Regions from separate parts of the Streptomyces sp. NPDC005408 genome, predicted to be linked through region 1. Evidence: riboswitches for the same ligand, from Rfam matches in the RefSeq annotation. Region 1 holds a riboswitch; each other region holds the start of a gene.

Region 1 (4,626 bases):
CAGCTCCCTCGCGTTCTCTATCAGTATCTGAAAAATCACTCCTTGTGATCTGGTAGTGCGTACTGGACGATTACGTCAAGAGGGCCATAGTGGATCATTCCTGGCCGTTTTCTGCCGAGCTTTTCGTTCACTGGTTCATCCAATGCGGGGTACACGATGCGCGAGTCGGTCCAGGCCGAGGTTCTGATGAGTTTCCTTGTCTCCGAGGAGCTCTCATTCCGGATCCCGGTGGAGCTCCGGTACGAGACGAAGGATCCGTACGCGGTCCGGATGACCTTCCACCTGCCCGGAGATGCCCCTGTGACCTGGGCCTTCGGTCGCGAGTTGCTGGTGGACGGCATCAACGGCCCGAGCGGGGACGGCGATGTGCACATCGCGCCGACGCGTCCCGAGGGGCTGTCCGATGTGATCGTCCGGCTCCAGGTCGGCTGCGACCGGGCGCTGTTCCGGGTGAGTGCGGCGCCGCTTGTGGCCTTCCTCGACCGCACGGACAAGCTGGTGCCGCTGGGGCAGGAGCGTACGTTCGGTGACTTCGAGTGCAATCTCGAAGAGGCGCTCGGGCGCATTCTCGCGGAGGAGAGCGCCGGCTGAGCGGCCGCGGCCTTCGGAATCGTCCGCCGCGGCGCCAACCGCCGCCATCTTCCCCCTACTTCTTGCGGCGGCGGCCCCTACCGCCTCTCAGCGCTGCCCTGCCCGCGGCCGCCGAAAGGCCCGGCCGGTCGGCGGAGACCACCAGCGCCGCGAGGGCGGTGGTCACCGGCACCGAGGCGACGAGGCCGATCGACCCGATCAGGGTCCGTACGATCTCGGTCGCCACCAGCTCGCTGCTGGCCACCGTTCCCACGCTGCTCTGTGCGATCGAGAAGAGCAGCAGCAGAGGCAACGCGGCGCCTGCGTAGGCCAGTACGAGCGTGTTGACGACGGACGCGATGTGGTCCCGGCCGATGCGGATGCCCGCCCGGTAGAGCCCCCGCGGGCCCATGTCCGGGTCCGCCTGGTGCAGTTCCCACACCGCCGAGGTCTGGGTCACCGTCACATCGTCGAGCACACCCAGCGAGCCGATGATGACGCTCGCCAGCAGCAGACCGCTCAGGTCGATGTTCGGATAGAGGCCGTGGATCAGGCCGGTGCTGTCGTCGGTGTTGCCGGTCAGACTCGCCCAGCCGATGAAGAGCGAGCCGAGCAGCCCGATCAGCAGCAGAGAGATCAGCGTGCCGAGGACAGCGACCGAGGTGCGCGCGGTGAGCCCGTGGCACAGATAGAGCGCAATCAGCATGATCGCGCTCGCTCCGACCACCGCGACGATCAGCGGATTGGAGCCCTGCAGGATCGCGGGCAGGATGAACAGAGTCAGTACGGCGAAGGATGCGGCGAGCGCGATCAGCGCCATCACGCCGCGCATCCGCCCCACCAGCACCACCACGACCGCGAAGATCCCAGCCAGCAGTGCCATCGGGAAGCCGCGGTCCACATCGGTCACTGAGTACTGCAGATCACGGGGCGCGTCGGGGGCGTACGCCACCACCACACCCTGGCCCTGGCTCAGCTGACGGGGCGCGTCCGGCTGGACGATCTCGGTGAAGGTGCGGCCCTTGTCCTTGCCGGTGGTGACCTTGATCGTCGCCTTCCCGCAGCTGCCCTTCTGGGCGTTGACCGCCTCGCGTCCCTCGGGTGTGGAGGTGTCGCCGGTCGGCGGGACCTGCGCGGCGTTCACGTCCTTGCAATTGACCTTCTCGACCCGCACCACCTTGCCCTGCTCGGTCTGCCGGTCGAAGCCGACACCGGTGCGCTCATGGCCGGGGGCGCCACCCGGCCAGAGCACGACCAGGCCGACGACGACGGCCGCGGCGAAAGGAATCAGCACCGCGGCGATGACCTTGCGGAGGTGCTGCGAGACGGGCGCGGCGGGCCCATGGCTGTGCGTGTGGCCATGGGGGTCGGGCGTCTGCGGCGGAGGTGTCGGCGATGAGGTCACCGACCGATCATCGCAAGAACGAGGGGGCCCTCTGTTCAGCGCGCCAGAAGTGACGCTAGCGTGGTGGCACCTTTGCACACGCGGGAGCTCGGAGCACCGGGCTGAGAGGGCGCTGAAATCCGTACGAACTGTACGGAAGTGGCTGCGCCGACCGCCGAACCTGTTACCGGGTAATGCCGGCGTAGGGAGTAGGTCACGATGACCGTTCAGGACGCACGCACGCCTGCCTCGAATCAGCCCGAGGCCGGGAAGTCCATCGGCTGGCACAAGGGATACGTCGAGGGTTCGCGCCCCGACCTCCGGGTGCCGGTCCGCCAGGTGCACCTCACCAACGGCAAGGACGTGACGCTGTACGACACGTCCGGCCCGTACACCGATCCGAACGTCGAGACCGACGTCCGCCGCGGACTTTCGCCGCTGCGGGAGAACTGGATCATCGGCCGTGGCGACACCGAGGAGTACGCGGGCCGCCCGGTCCGCCCCGAGGACGACGGGATCAAGCACACCTCGCCGAGGGGCGGTCTGCGCAACCTCGACGCGGTCTTCCCCGGCCGTCCGCGCCAGCCCCGCCGGGGCCGCGACGGACAGGCGGTGACGCAGCTCGCGTACGCCCGTCGTGACGAGATCACGCCCGAGATGGAGTACGTCGCGATCCGCGAGAACGTCTCCCCCGAGGTCGTACGCGAGGAGATCGCCGCGGGCCGGGCCGTCCTGCCGGCCAACGTCAACCACCCGGAGATCGAGCCGATGATCATCGGCAAGCGGTTCCTGGTGAAGGTCAACGCCAACATCGGCAACTCCGCGGTCACCTCCTCCATCGAGGAGGAGGTCGAGAAGATGACCTGGGCCACGCGCTGGGGCGCGGACACGGTCATGGACCTCTCCACCGGCCGCAACATCCACACCACCCGCGAGTGGGTGCTGCGCAATTCCCCCGTGCCGATCGGCACCGTGCCGCTCTACCAGGCGCTCGAGAAGGTCGACGGCAAGGCCGAAGAGCTGACCTGGGAGATCTACAAGGACACGGTCATCGAGCAGGCCGAGCAGGGCGTCGACTACATGACCGTCCACGCGGGTGTGCGGCTGCCGTACGTCCCGCTGACCGCCAACCGCAAGACGGGCATCGTCTCGCGCGGCGGATCGATCATGGCGGCGTGGTGCCTGGCGCACCACAAGGAGTCGTTCCTCTACGAGAACTTCGAGGAGCTCTGCGAGATCCTCGCCGCGTACGACGTGACGTACTCGCTCGGCGACGGTCTTCGGCCCGGCTCGATCGCGGACGCCAACGACGAGGCGCAGTTCGCCGAGTTGCGCACACTCGGGGAACTCAACTCGATCGCCAAGCGTTTCAATGTGCAGACGATGATCGAAGGACCTGGTCACGTCCCGATGCACAAGATCAAGGAGAACATCGACCTCCAGCAGGAGATCTGCGAGGAGGCCCCGTTCTATACGCTCGGCCCGCTCACGACGGACGTGGCCCCGGCGTATGACCACATCACCTCCGGCATCGGGGCGGCGATGATCGCCTGGTGGGGCACCGCGATGCTCTGCTACGTCACGCCCAAGGAGCACTTGGGCCTGCCCAACCGCGACGACGTGAAGACCGGCGTCATCACCTACAAGATCGCCGCTCATGCGGCCGATCTCGCCAAGGGGCACCCGGGCGCGCAGGAGTGGGACGACGCGCTGTCCGACGCCCGTTTCGAGTTCCGGTGGGAGGACCAGTTCAATCTGGCCCTCGACCCGGACACGGCACGGGAGTTCCACGACGAGACGCTGCCGGCCGAGCCGGCGAAGACCGCGCACTTCTGCTCGATGTGCGGTCCGAAGTTCTGCAGCATGAAGATTAGCCAAAGCATCACAGAGCAGTTTGGCGGTACTGCGGCCGCGGGGGCGACGGCCGAGGAGGTTGCTGAGGGGATGCTCCGGAAGTCGAAGGAGTTCGCGGAGGCGGGGAATCGGGTCTACCTGCCGCTCGCCGACTGAGATCCAGTGGACGGCGATGCCTCGGGTGATCGGGGCATCGCCCGGCGCGGGTCGCCTCGTCTCACCGGTCCCTGTCTCTGCCGTCGATGTATGCGAGCAGCGCAAGGGCGAGAGCGAAGTGGGTATCGGCACCGTTCAGCCGCTTGACCACGTCGCTGTCTGGCACCACTACCGAGAGCGCGGTGGCCGCCAATGCGTACAACACGGCCATGACCACGATCACATTCATCGGCGTGATGAGGCTGTGCCAACTGCCCTCTACGCCAGGGTGGTCACCGCCTTCTGGGGTGCGCTCCAACAGCGGTGCAGTTATGTCATGAACTCCTTCGGCCAACTCATCGCCGATTGGGGAGGCTCCAGTCGAGGGCGTCTGCTTCGCAATCAGGCGTTCAACGCTGTTGGGATCCGCGCTGCGGTAGTCATCCAGCGCGTGCCTCCACGCGGCACTTGAAACGAAGGAGAGCTGCGGCTGAAGTTCGTCGAACAGGCCTCTCCATCGAGAGTCTGGGATCACGGACATTGCCCGTTGACTGACGAGCAGGATCTCGGCCAGACGGACCGGTGGGACCAGCCCTCTCAGTTGATCCTCGAAAGCCATCCTGATGGGTGCCATCGCTTGCCTTGTCTGTTCAGCCATGGCTTCACTGATGGGCGCCATGGCT
Region 2 (4,626 bases), on a different contig from region 1:
CGTCGGGAGTGAAGAGCCACTCCAGCATCTCTTCGTCGGTGAAGCCGTCGTCCCTCAGGAGCGTCAGGGTCCCGGCGAGACCCTTGACCACCTTGTTGCCGTCGATGAAGGCGGCAGGCACCTGAAGCGCCCGGTTCTCACCACGGCGCACGGCGATCAGCTGGCCTTCCTTGACCAGCTGCCGTACGCGTGTCACCTCGACATCGAGCATTTCCGCGATGTCGGGAAGGTGGAGCCAGGCGGGGACGAGAGCATCGATCTTTGCGTCAATCTCGGTCACAGGACAAGCCTGCCATCCCGGACTGACAGTCGGTAGCCGGACCCTGGCAGGACTACGCCACAGCCGCCGCTTTCAGAGGCACGGAGGGGTCCGCGGCGAGGTCCGGATCCAGCCGTGCGCCGGACAGGATGAGCTTGCGCCCTTGCATCAGGTCGCGGGCCCTGCCGACGGCGAGAAGGGCGACCAGGGAGCCCTCGCGCAGCCAGAGCACCGTCCAGGCGGCGCCCGCCGGATCGCCGCGCCACACCATCGTGTCGGCGGCGGAATGGTGACCCGCGTACTGCACGAAGCGGCCGAACTGTTCGGACCAGAAGTACGGCACAGGGTCGTAGACCTGCGGCGGCTGCCCGAGGCCGCTCGCGATCACATTGGCGGCCACCGTGCGTGGCCCCTGCAGGGCGTTGTCCCAGTGGTGCACGAGCAGCCGCCGGCCGTAGCGGCCGGACGGGAAGGAGGCGCAGTCGCCGACCGCGTACACATCGGGCAGAGAGGTGCGCAGATGCTCGTCGGCGGTGATTGCGCCGTCCGGGCCGAGCGCGATGCCGGAACCGGCCAGCCAGCCCGTGGCGGGGCGTGCGCCGATGCCGACGACCACGGCTCCGGCCGCGAGCTCACGGCCGTCCGCGAGGATCACCCTGCCGGGTTCGATGGCGGCCACGCGCGCGTGGGTGATCAGTTCGGTGCCGTACTCCGCGTACCAGTCGGTCATCGGGGCGGCGACCTCGGCGGGCAGGGCGCCCGCGAGGGGGCGGTCGGCCGCCTCGACGACGGTGACCGCGCAGCCTGCCTCGCGGGCGGCCGTGGCGAATTCCGCGCCGATCCAGCCCGCGCCGACGACCACCATGTCGTGCTGCTGGGCGATGACGGGGCGCAGCCGTGCGGCGTCGTCGAGGGTGCGCAGCAGATGGACTCCGGGCACACCCTCGGTGCCCGGCAGCGTGATCGGCTCGGCGCCGCTGGCGATGACCAGGACGTCGTACGGGAAGGCTCCCGCCTCGGTGTCCAGCTCATGGGCATCGGAGCGTACGCCGAGCACTTCGCAGCCCAGCCGCAGCTCGATGGCGAGCGCCTCGAAGTCGACCTCGAAGGCCGAGCCCTCTGCCTTGCCGAGCAGGATCGCCTTGGAGAGCGGCGGTCTGTCGTACGGCTGGTGGGGCTCGGCGCCGATCAGGGTGACCGGTCCGGTGAAGCCCTGCTCGCGCAGGGCCACGGCGGTCTGCACTCCGGCCATTCCCGCGCCGACGACGACCACGCGCCGTGCGTCGTGCGTCTTCGCTGCGTGCGCCGGCTGCTGCTCGGGGTTCTGCTGATCGCTCACCCGTCAACCTTACGCATCTGACGGCCCGTCAGGAAACCAGTTCCTCGACAACGCTCGTCCCGCTGCCCTCCTGGGACTCCCACTCCCAGCTCTCCTCCAGGCGCAGCCGTCCGTCCTCCAGCTCGACCACGGCGGAGACACAGTGCCCGGACGACGTCCCGCCGTCCGTCTTCAGCTGTACGTAGCGGAAGTCGAGGCGGTCACCCTCCCGCGTCCCCACGAGATGGCCGCGCACCACGTCGCCACCCTCGTAATCGGCCCAGATCCGGCCGTCCCGCTCGTGGTACGTGAAGCGGGTGCGGGTGCCCACCTGGCCCGGAGCCTGGTCGGCGACCGGCGAGAGGACAAGACCGTCGAGCGACCGTGCCACAGCGTCGGCTCCCTTACTGCGAGTTGAGGGCGGGGGTTAGGGTGGCCACCGTAAGGCACTCGCGGGAGCCCGGACGCACCGGGCTGAGAGGGAGGCTGGACGGCCTCCGACCGTACGAACCTGATCCGGGTCATGCCGGCGAAGGGAGGGGCTGGACGCCCATGTCGCGTATTTCCGAAACGCGCACTTCAGACGTCCTCGTCATCGGGGGCGGAATCATCGGCCTGGTCACGGCCTGGCGCGCGGCGCAGCGCGGACTGCGGGTCGCGCTCGCCGATCCCGAGCCGGGCGGCGGGGCCGCACAGGTCGCCGCGGGCATGCTCGCCGCCGTCACCGAGCTGCACTACGGCGAGCAGACACTCCTCGGTCTCAATCTCGAATCCGCACGCCGCTATCCGGACTTCGTCGCCGAGCTGGAGGAGGCGAGCGGGCAGTCGGTGGGCTACCGCGCGTGCGGCACGCTCGCCGTCGCGCTCGACGCCGACGACCGGGCGCACCTGCGTGAACTGCATGCCCTGCAACGCCGGTCCGGCCTGGAGTCGGAGTGGCTGAGCGGGCGCGAATGCAGGCGACTCGAGCCGATGCTGGCGCCCGGCGTACGCGGGGGTCTGCGGGTGGACGGCGACCACCAGGTCGATCCCCGGCGGCTGGCAGGGGCGCTGGTGAAGGCCTGCGAACGCGCCGGGGTGATCTTCCACCGCGGCTGGGCCGAGCGGCTTTCGGTGGTACGGGACCGGGCGGCCGGAGCCGTGCTGACGGACGGCGAGGAGCTCACGGCGGACCAGGTCGTCCTGGCGGGCGGCAGTCTGAGCGGCAGGCTCGGCGGCGTACCGGCGGATGTGCTGCCTCCGGTACGGCCGGTGAAGGGCCAGGTCCTGCGGCTGACCGTGCCGCCCGCGTACGCACCCTTCCTCTCCCGGACCGTGCGGGCGGTCGTGCGCGGCAGCGATGTCTATCTGGTGCCGCGCGAGAACGGCGAGCTGGTCGTCGGAGCGACGAGCGAGGAGCTCGGCTGGGACAGAACGGTCACCGCCGGCGGGGTCTACGAGCTGCTGCGCGACGCGCACGAACTGGTGCCCGGCATCACCGAGCTTCCGCTCACCGAGACCCGCGCGGGGCTGCGCCCCGGCTCTCCCGACAATGCGCCGCTGCTGGGCCCGAGTGCCCTGCCCGGTCTGCATCTGGCCACCGGCCACTACCGCAACGGGGTGCTGCTGACCCCCGTCACCGGCGATGTGATGGCCGAACTGCTGGTCAGCGGCGCGCTGCCGGACGAGGCACGCGCCTTCACCCCGCGCCGTTTCTCTCCCGTACGTCTGGAGCAGCCCGTATGAACGTCTCCGTCAACGGCGAGACGCGTGAACTCGCCACCGGAACGACCCTGGACAGCCTGGTCGCCGACCTCAGCGCCGCTCCGTCCGGGGTCGCCGCCGCCCTCAACGAGGCGGTCGTGCCACGCAGTCAGTGGTCCGGCACGGTCCTCGGCGACGGCGACCGGGTCGAAGTCCTCACCGCCGTGCAGGGAGGCTGAGCAGCCATGGCAGACGACCGTCTCACCATCGGCGACACCACGTTCAACTCCCGGCTGATCATGGGTACGGGCGGGGCGCCCAGCCTCGACATCCTCGAACGCTCCCTCGTCGCGAGCGGCACCGAACTCACGACGGTCGCGATGCGCCGCCTCGACCCCACCGTTCAGGGCTCCGTGCTGTCCGTCCTGGAGAAGCTGAACATCCGCGTCCTGCCCAATACGGCGGGCTGCTTCACGGCCGGAGAGGCCGTCCTGACCGCCCGCCTCGCGCGTGAGGCGCTCGGCACGGACTGGATCAAGCTCGAAGTCGTCGCGGACGAGCGGACGCTGCTGCCCGATCCGATCGAGCTGCTGGAGGCGGCCGAGACACTGGTCGACGACGGCTTCACCGTGCTGCCGTACACCAATGACGACCCCGTGCTCGCCCGGAAGCTGGAGGACGTGGGCTGCGCGGCGATCATGCCGCTGGGCTCACCGATCGGCTCCGGCCTGGGCATTCGCAACCCCCACAACTTCCAGCTGATCGTCGAGCACGCGCGCGTGCCGGTCATTTTGGACGCCGGGGCGGGTACGGCGTCCGACGCCGCACTCGCGATGGAGCTGGGCTGCGGGGCGGTGATGCTGGCGTCGGCGGTCACGCGGGCGCAGGAGCCGGTGCTGATGGCGGAGGCGATGCGGCACGCGGTGGAGGCGGGACGCTTGGCGCGGCGGGCGGGACGCATTCCGCGCCGGCACTTCGCGGAAGCGTCCTCCCCGCACGAGGGCCGGGCGGCGCTGGACCCGGAACGCCCGGCGTTCTGACCGCTGCGCGGGGTGGGGAAAATCAAGCCCCGCCGGCGTTTGAGGTGCTGGGGTCCGGGGGCAGCGCCCCCGGAAGGCCCGGGCTGTCACAGCTCGGCTGCAGTACGGCTCCGGTCCCACCCCGGTGCGTCGGGCCTGTCGGTCATGACTCGTAGAATCTCCCGCGTGGATACGACCCTCAAGGACCCCCTCGTCGGGCAGGTGCTCGACGGCCGCTACCGCGTCGACGCACGCATCGCAGTCGGCGGTATGGCCACGGTCTACCGGGCCGTCGACACCCGACTCGACCGGGTGCTCGCGCTCAAGGTGATGCACCCCGCCCTCGC
Region 3 (4,626 bases), on a different contig from region 1:
GTCGGGCTCGGCGCGGTGATCGTGGCATCGCTCTTCATCGTCAAGGCCGTGTTCGTCGGCGTGATAGCGGTCGCCGTCGTCGTCGGGCTGTGGGAGCTCACCTCGCGTCTCGAGGAGCGCAAGCAGATCAAGGCGCCGCTGGTGCCGCTCGCGGTGGGCGGCGCGGCAATGGTCGTGGCCGGCTATGTGCGCGGTGCGGAGGGCGCCTGGGTCGCGATGGCACTCACAGCGCTCGCGGTGCTGGTCTGGCGGATGACGGAACCCCCCGAGGGATATCTGAAGGACGTCACGGCAGGCGTCTTTGCTGCGTTCTACGTGCCGTTCCTGGCGACGTTCGTCGCGATGATGCTCACCGCCGACGACGGGCCGCAGCGGGTGCTCACCTTCCTGGTGCTGACCGTGGTGAGCGACACGGGTGCGTACGCCGTCGGCTGGCGCTTCGGCAAGCACAAGCTCGCGCCGCGCATCAGCCCCGGGAAGACCCGCGAGGGCCTGGTCGGCGCGGTGGCGTTCGCGATGGTGGCGGGCGCGCTGCTCATGGAGTTCGTGATCGACGACGGCACCTGGTGGCAGGGTCTGCTGCTCGGCTTCGCGGTCGCGGCCAGTGCGACGCTCGGCGACCTGGGCGAGTCGATGATCAAGCGGGATCTCGGCATCAAGGACATGGGCACGCTGCTGCCGGGACACGGCGGCATCATGGACCGTCTCGACTCGCTGCTGCCCACCGCTCCGGTGGTGTGGCTGCTGATGGTGATCTTCGTCGGGTCCGGCTGACCTGCGCGTTTGACGTGAGGGGTTCGTTGTCCACAGGGCGGCGAACCCCTCTTCGTATCTCTGCGACACTGGTAGGACCATGCCCAAGCCCGGAGAACTCATTTTCGTCGCGCCCCGCGGAGCCAAGAAGCCCCCGCGGCACCTTGCCGACCTCACGCCCGCCGAGCGCAAGGACGCCGTCGCCGCGATCGGCGAGAAGCCGTTTCGCGCCAAGCAGCTCTCGCAGCACTACTTCGCGCGGTATGCCCACGACCCCGCCCAGTGGACCGACATCCCCGCGGCCGCGCGCGAGAAGCTCGCTTCCGAGCTGCTGCCCGACCTGATGTCGGTCGTTCGGCACATCTCGTGCGACGACGACACCACCCGCAAGACCCTGTGGCGGCTGCACGACGGCACGCTCGTCGAGTCCGTGCTCATGCGCTACCCGGACCGGGTGACGATGTGCATCTCCTCGCAGGCCGGCTGCGGGATGAACTGTCCGTTCTGCGCCACCGGGCAGGCGGGTCTCGACCGGAATCTGTCGACCGCCGAGATCGTGCACCAGATCGTCGACGCCATGCGCGCCCTGCGCGACGGCGAGGTGCCGGGCGGCCCGGCGAGGCTGTCCAACATCGTCTTCATGGGCATGGGCGAGCCGCTCGCCAATTACAAGCGGGTCGTCGGCTCCATCCGCCGTCTGACCGACCCGGAGCCGGACGGTCTCGGACTCTCGCAGCGTGGGATCACCGTCTCGACCGTCGGTCTGGTGCCCGCGATGCACCGCCTCGCCGACGAGGGCTTCAAGTGCCGTCTCGCCGTTTCGCTGCACGCACCGGACGACGAGCTGCGCGACACCCTGGTCCCGGTCAACACACGCTGGAAGGTCCGCGAGGTCCTGGACGCAGCCTGGGAGTACGCGGAGAAGTCCGGCCGCCGTATCTCCATCGAGTACGCGCTGATCAGGGACATCAATGACCAGGCGTGGCGGGGCGATCTGCTCGGCCGCCTGCTGAAGGGAAAGCGGGTCCACGTCAATCTGATCCCGCTCAACCCGACGCCGGGATCGAAGTGGACGGCATCCCGCCCCGAGGACGAGAAGGCCTTCGTGGAGGCGATCGCGGCCCATGGTGTGCCCGTGACCGTCCGGGACACCCGTGGCCAGGAGATCGACGGAGCCTGCGGACAGCTCGCGGCATCCGAGCGGTAGTCTGGGCTCGAACATTTGCATATTCCGACAGGGGAGCGCCACAGCGCTGAGAGTGCGACGCCGTCAGGTCGCAGACCCTCTGAACCTTGCCCAGGTCATTCTGGGTAGGAAGTTCGGTCACCACTCAAGCTGTTGCGCCCTGCTCACACCGTGTGAGCAGGGCCGCGTCTCTTCCTGGTCACTCCAGGAGGAATTTCAGTGAGCACCACCAAGAAGTGGGCGGTTTCCACCATTGCCGTCGCGCTCGGCGTCTCGACGCTCGCCGCGTGCGGGGAGTCCAAGAACTCCTCGACCGACAGCGGCCCGAAGTCCAAGACCGTGACGCTCGTCAGCCACGACTCGTTCGTCGCCTCCCCCGCCGTACTGAAGCAGTTCACCAAGGAGACCGGCTACACGGTCAAGCTGCTCCAGAGCGGTGACGCGGGCGCCGCCCTCAACAAGGAGATCCTCACCAAGGGCTCCCCGCAGGGCGATGTCTTCTTCGGCGTCGACAACACCCTTCTCTCGCGCGCTCTGGACAATGATCTGTTCACTCCGTACGAGGCCAAGGGCCTGGACCAGGTGCCCGACGAGGTGCAGCTCGACAAGGACAAGCACCGCGTCACGCCCGTCGACACCGGCGACATCTGCGTCAACTACGACAAGAAGTACTTCGCCGACAAGAAGCTGGCGCCGCCGCAGTCCTTCGACGACCTGATCAAGCCCGAGTACAAGAACCTGCTGGTCACGGAGAACGCGGCGACGTCGTCGCCCGGCCTCGGTTTCCTCCTCGGCAGCGTCGGCAAGTACGGCGAGGACGGCTGGCAGGACTACTGGAAGAAGCTGAAGAGCAACGGCGTCAAGGTCGTCGACGGCTGGGAGCAGGCGTACAACAACGAGTTCTCCGGTTCCGCCGGCGGCAAGAAGGCCAAGGGGGACCGGCCGCTCGTCGTCTCGTACGCCTCCAGCCCGCCGGCCGAGGTGGTCTTCGCCAAGCCGCAGCCGACCGGGGCGCCGACCGGGGTCGCGACCGGAACCTGCTTCCGCCAGACGGAGTTCGCGGGCTTGCTGAACGGCGCGAAGAACGAGGAGGGCGGCAAGGCCCTGCTGGACTTCCTGATCTCCAAGCAGTTCCAGGAGGACATGCCGCTCAACATGTTCGTCTACCCGGTGGTCAAGGGCGCGAAGCTGCCCGAGGCGTTCACCAAGTTCGGCGCCGTCATCGACAAGCCGGAGACCGTCGCCCCCGACAAGATCGCCAAGAACCGTGAGCAGTGGGTCCAGTCATGGTCCTCGCTCGTACTGAAGTAACGAAGTCCGTCCGCGGGAATGCGGCGCGGCTCGGGCTGATGGCCGGGCCCGTCGTGTTCTTCGCGGTCTTCTTCGCCTACCCCGTCGTCTCGATCGTCGGCCGCGGCCTCCAGGTCGACGGGGTATGGCAGTTCGGCCGGATCGGCGAGGTGCTGAGCCGCGCCGACATCCAGCACGTGCTCTGGTTCACCTTCTGGCAGGCCCTCGCCTCCACCGCGCTCACGCTGCTGATCGCGCTGCCCGGCGCGTATGTCTTCGCACGCTTCGACTTTCCTTGCAAGCGGCTGCTGAAGGCGGTGGTGACCGTCCCGTTCGTGCTGCCGACCGTCGTCGTGGGGACCGCGTTCCTGGCGCTCCTCGGCCGAGGCGGACTGCTCGACGAGCTGTGGGGCATCAGGCTGGACACCACCGTGTGGGCGATTCTGCTCGCACACGTCTTCTTCAACTACGCCGTGGTCGTACGGACCGTGGGCGGCCTGTGGTCACAGCTCGACCCGCGTCAGGAGGAGGCCGCCCGGGTGCTGGGTGCCGGGCGGCTCGCAGCCTGGCGGCGGGTGACGCTGCCCGCGCTCGGGCCCGCCGTCGCCGCGGCCGCCCTGATGGTCTTCCTCTTCACCTTCACCTCGTTCGGCGTCGTACAGATCCTCGGCGGGCCGACTTTCTCCACGCTTGAGGTGGAGATCTACCGGCAGACCGCCCAGCTGCTGGATCTGCCGACGGCGGCCGTGCTCACCCTGGTGCAGTTCGCCGCCGTCGGCGCGATCCTCGCCGTTCACGCGTCGATGGTGCGGCGGCGGGAGAGCGCGCTGAGACTGGTCGACCCCGCGCAGACCGCACGCAGGCCGCGTGGCGCCGGGCAGTGGGCGCTGCTCGGCGGGGTGCTGCTCACCGTGCTGCTGCTGATCCTGATGCCGCTGGGGGTGCTCGTCGAACGCTCGTTGGACGGGCCGGGCGGTTACGGATTCGACTTCTACCGGGCCCTGCATTCGACAGGTGATGCGGGCAGCAGCTTCCTCGTCCCGCCGATCGAGGCGATCTGGAACTCGATGCAGTACGCGCTGGCGGCGACGGCTGTCGCACTGGTCGTCGGCGGGCTCGCGGCGGCAGCGCTCACCCGGCGCGCGGGGCGGCTCGTGCGCGGGTTCGACGCGCTGCTGATGCTTCCGCTCGGGGTCTCCGCGGTGACCGTCGGCTTCGGTTTTCTGATCACCCTCGACAAGCCGCCGCTCGATCTGCGGACGTCGTGGATTCTCGTACCGCTGGCGCAGGCACTGGTCGGTATCCCGTTCGTCGTACGGACCATGCTGCCGGTCCTCCGGGCGGTCGACGAGCGGCTGCGCGAGGCCGCTGCCGTGCTCGGGGCCTCGCCGCTGCGC

Evidence for each region. Region 1 has a riboswitch for thiamine pyrophosphate ahead of thiC (phosphomethylpyrimidine synthase ThiC). Riboswitches for the same ligand answer to the same signal wherever they lie in the genome.
Region 2: another riboswitch for thiamine pyrophosphate. It lies ahead of thiO (glycine oxidase ThiO); the one in region 1 lies ahead of thiC (phosphomethylpyrimidine synthase ThiC).
Region 3: another riboswitch for thiamine pyrophosphate. It lies ahead of ABZS64_RS17610 (thiamine ABC transporter substrate-binding protein); the one in region 1 lies ahead of thiC (phosphomethylpyrimidine synthase ThiC).

Annotation. Positions count from the first base shown of each region.
Region 1 is NZ_JBEXEX010000003.1:295,194-299,819, forward strand. It holds gene ABZS64_RS05320 (helix-turn-helix domain-containing protein) at 1-31, shown strand, start outside; gene ABZS64_RS05325 (SsgA family sporulation/cell division regulator) at 157-591, shown strand; gene ABZS64_RS05330 (YibE/F family protein) at 647-1,975, opposite strand; TPP riboswitch at 2,046-2,180, shown strand; gene thiC (phosphomethylpyrimidine synthase ThiC) at 2,174-3,964, shown strand; gene ABZS64_RS05340 (hypothetical protein) at 4,026-4,626, opposite strand, start outside.
Region 2 is NZ_JBEXEX010000031.1:36,731-41,356, forward strand. It holds gene ABZS64_RS25660 (Rv2175c family DNA-binding protein) at 1-280, opposite strand, end outside; gene ABZS64_RS25665 (FAD-dependent oxidoreductase) at 333-1,511, opposite strand; gene ABZS64_RS25670 (hypothetical protein) at 1,627-1,968, opposite strand; TPP riboswitch at 2,020-2,132, shown strand; gene thiO (glycine oxidase ThiO) at 2,130-3,302, shown strand; gene thiS (sulfur carrier protein ThiS) at 3,299-3,499, shown strand; gene ABZS64_RS25685 (thiazole synthase) at 3,506-4,300, shown strand; gene pknB (Stk1 family PASTA domain-containing Ser/Thr kinase) at 4,466-4,626, shown strand, end outside.
Region 3 is NZ_JBEXEX010000016.1:79,549-84,174, forward strand. It holds gene ABZS64_RS17600 (phosphatidate cytidylyltransferase) at 1-774, shown strand, start outside; gene rlmN (23S rRNA (adenine(2503)-C(2))-methyltransferase RlmN) at 854-1,960, shown strand; TPP riboswitch at 1,980-2,089, shown strand; gene ABZS64_RS17610 (thiamine ABC transporter substrate-binding protein) at 2,159-3,250, shown strand; gene ABZS64_RS17615 (iron ABC transporter permease) at 3,289-4,626, shown strand, end outside.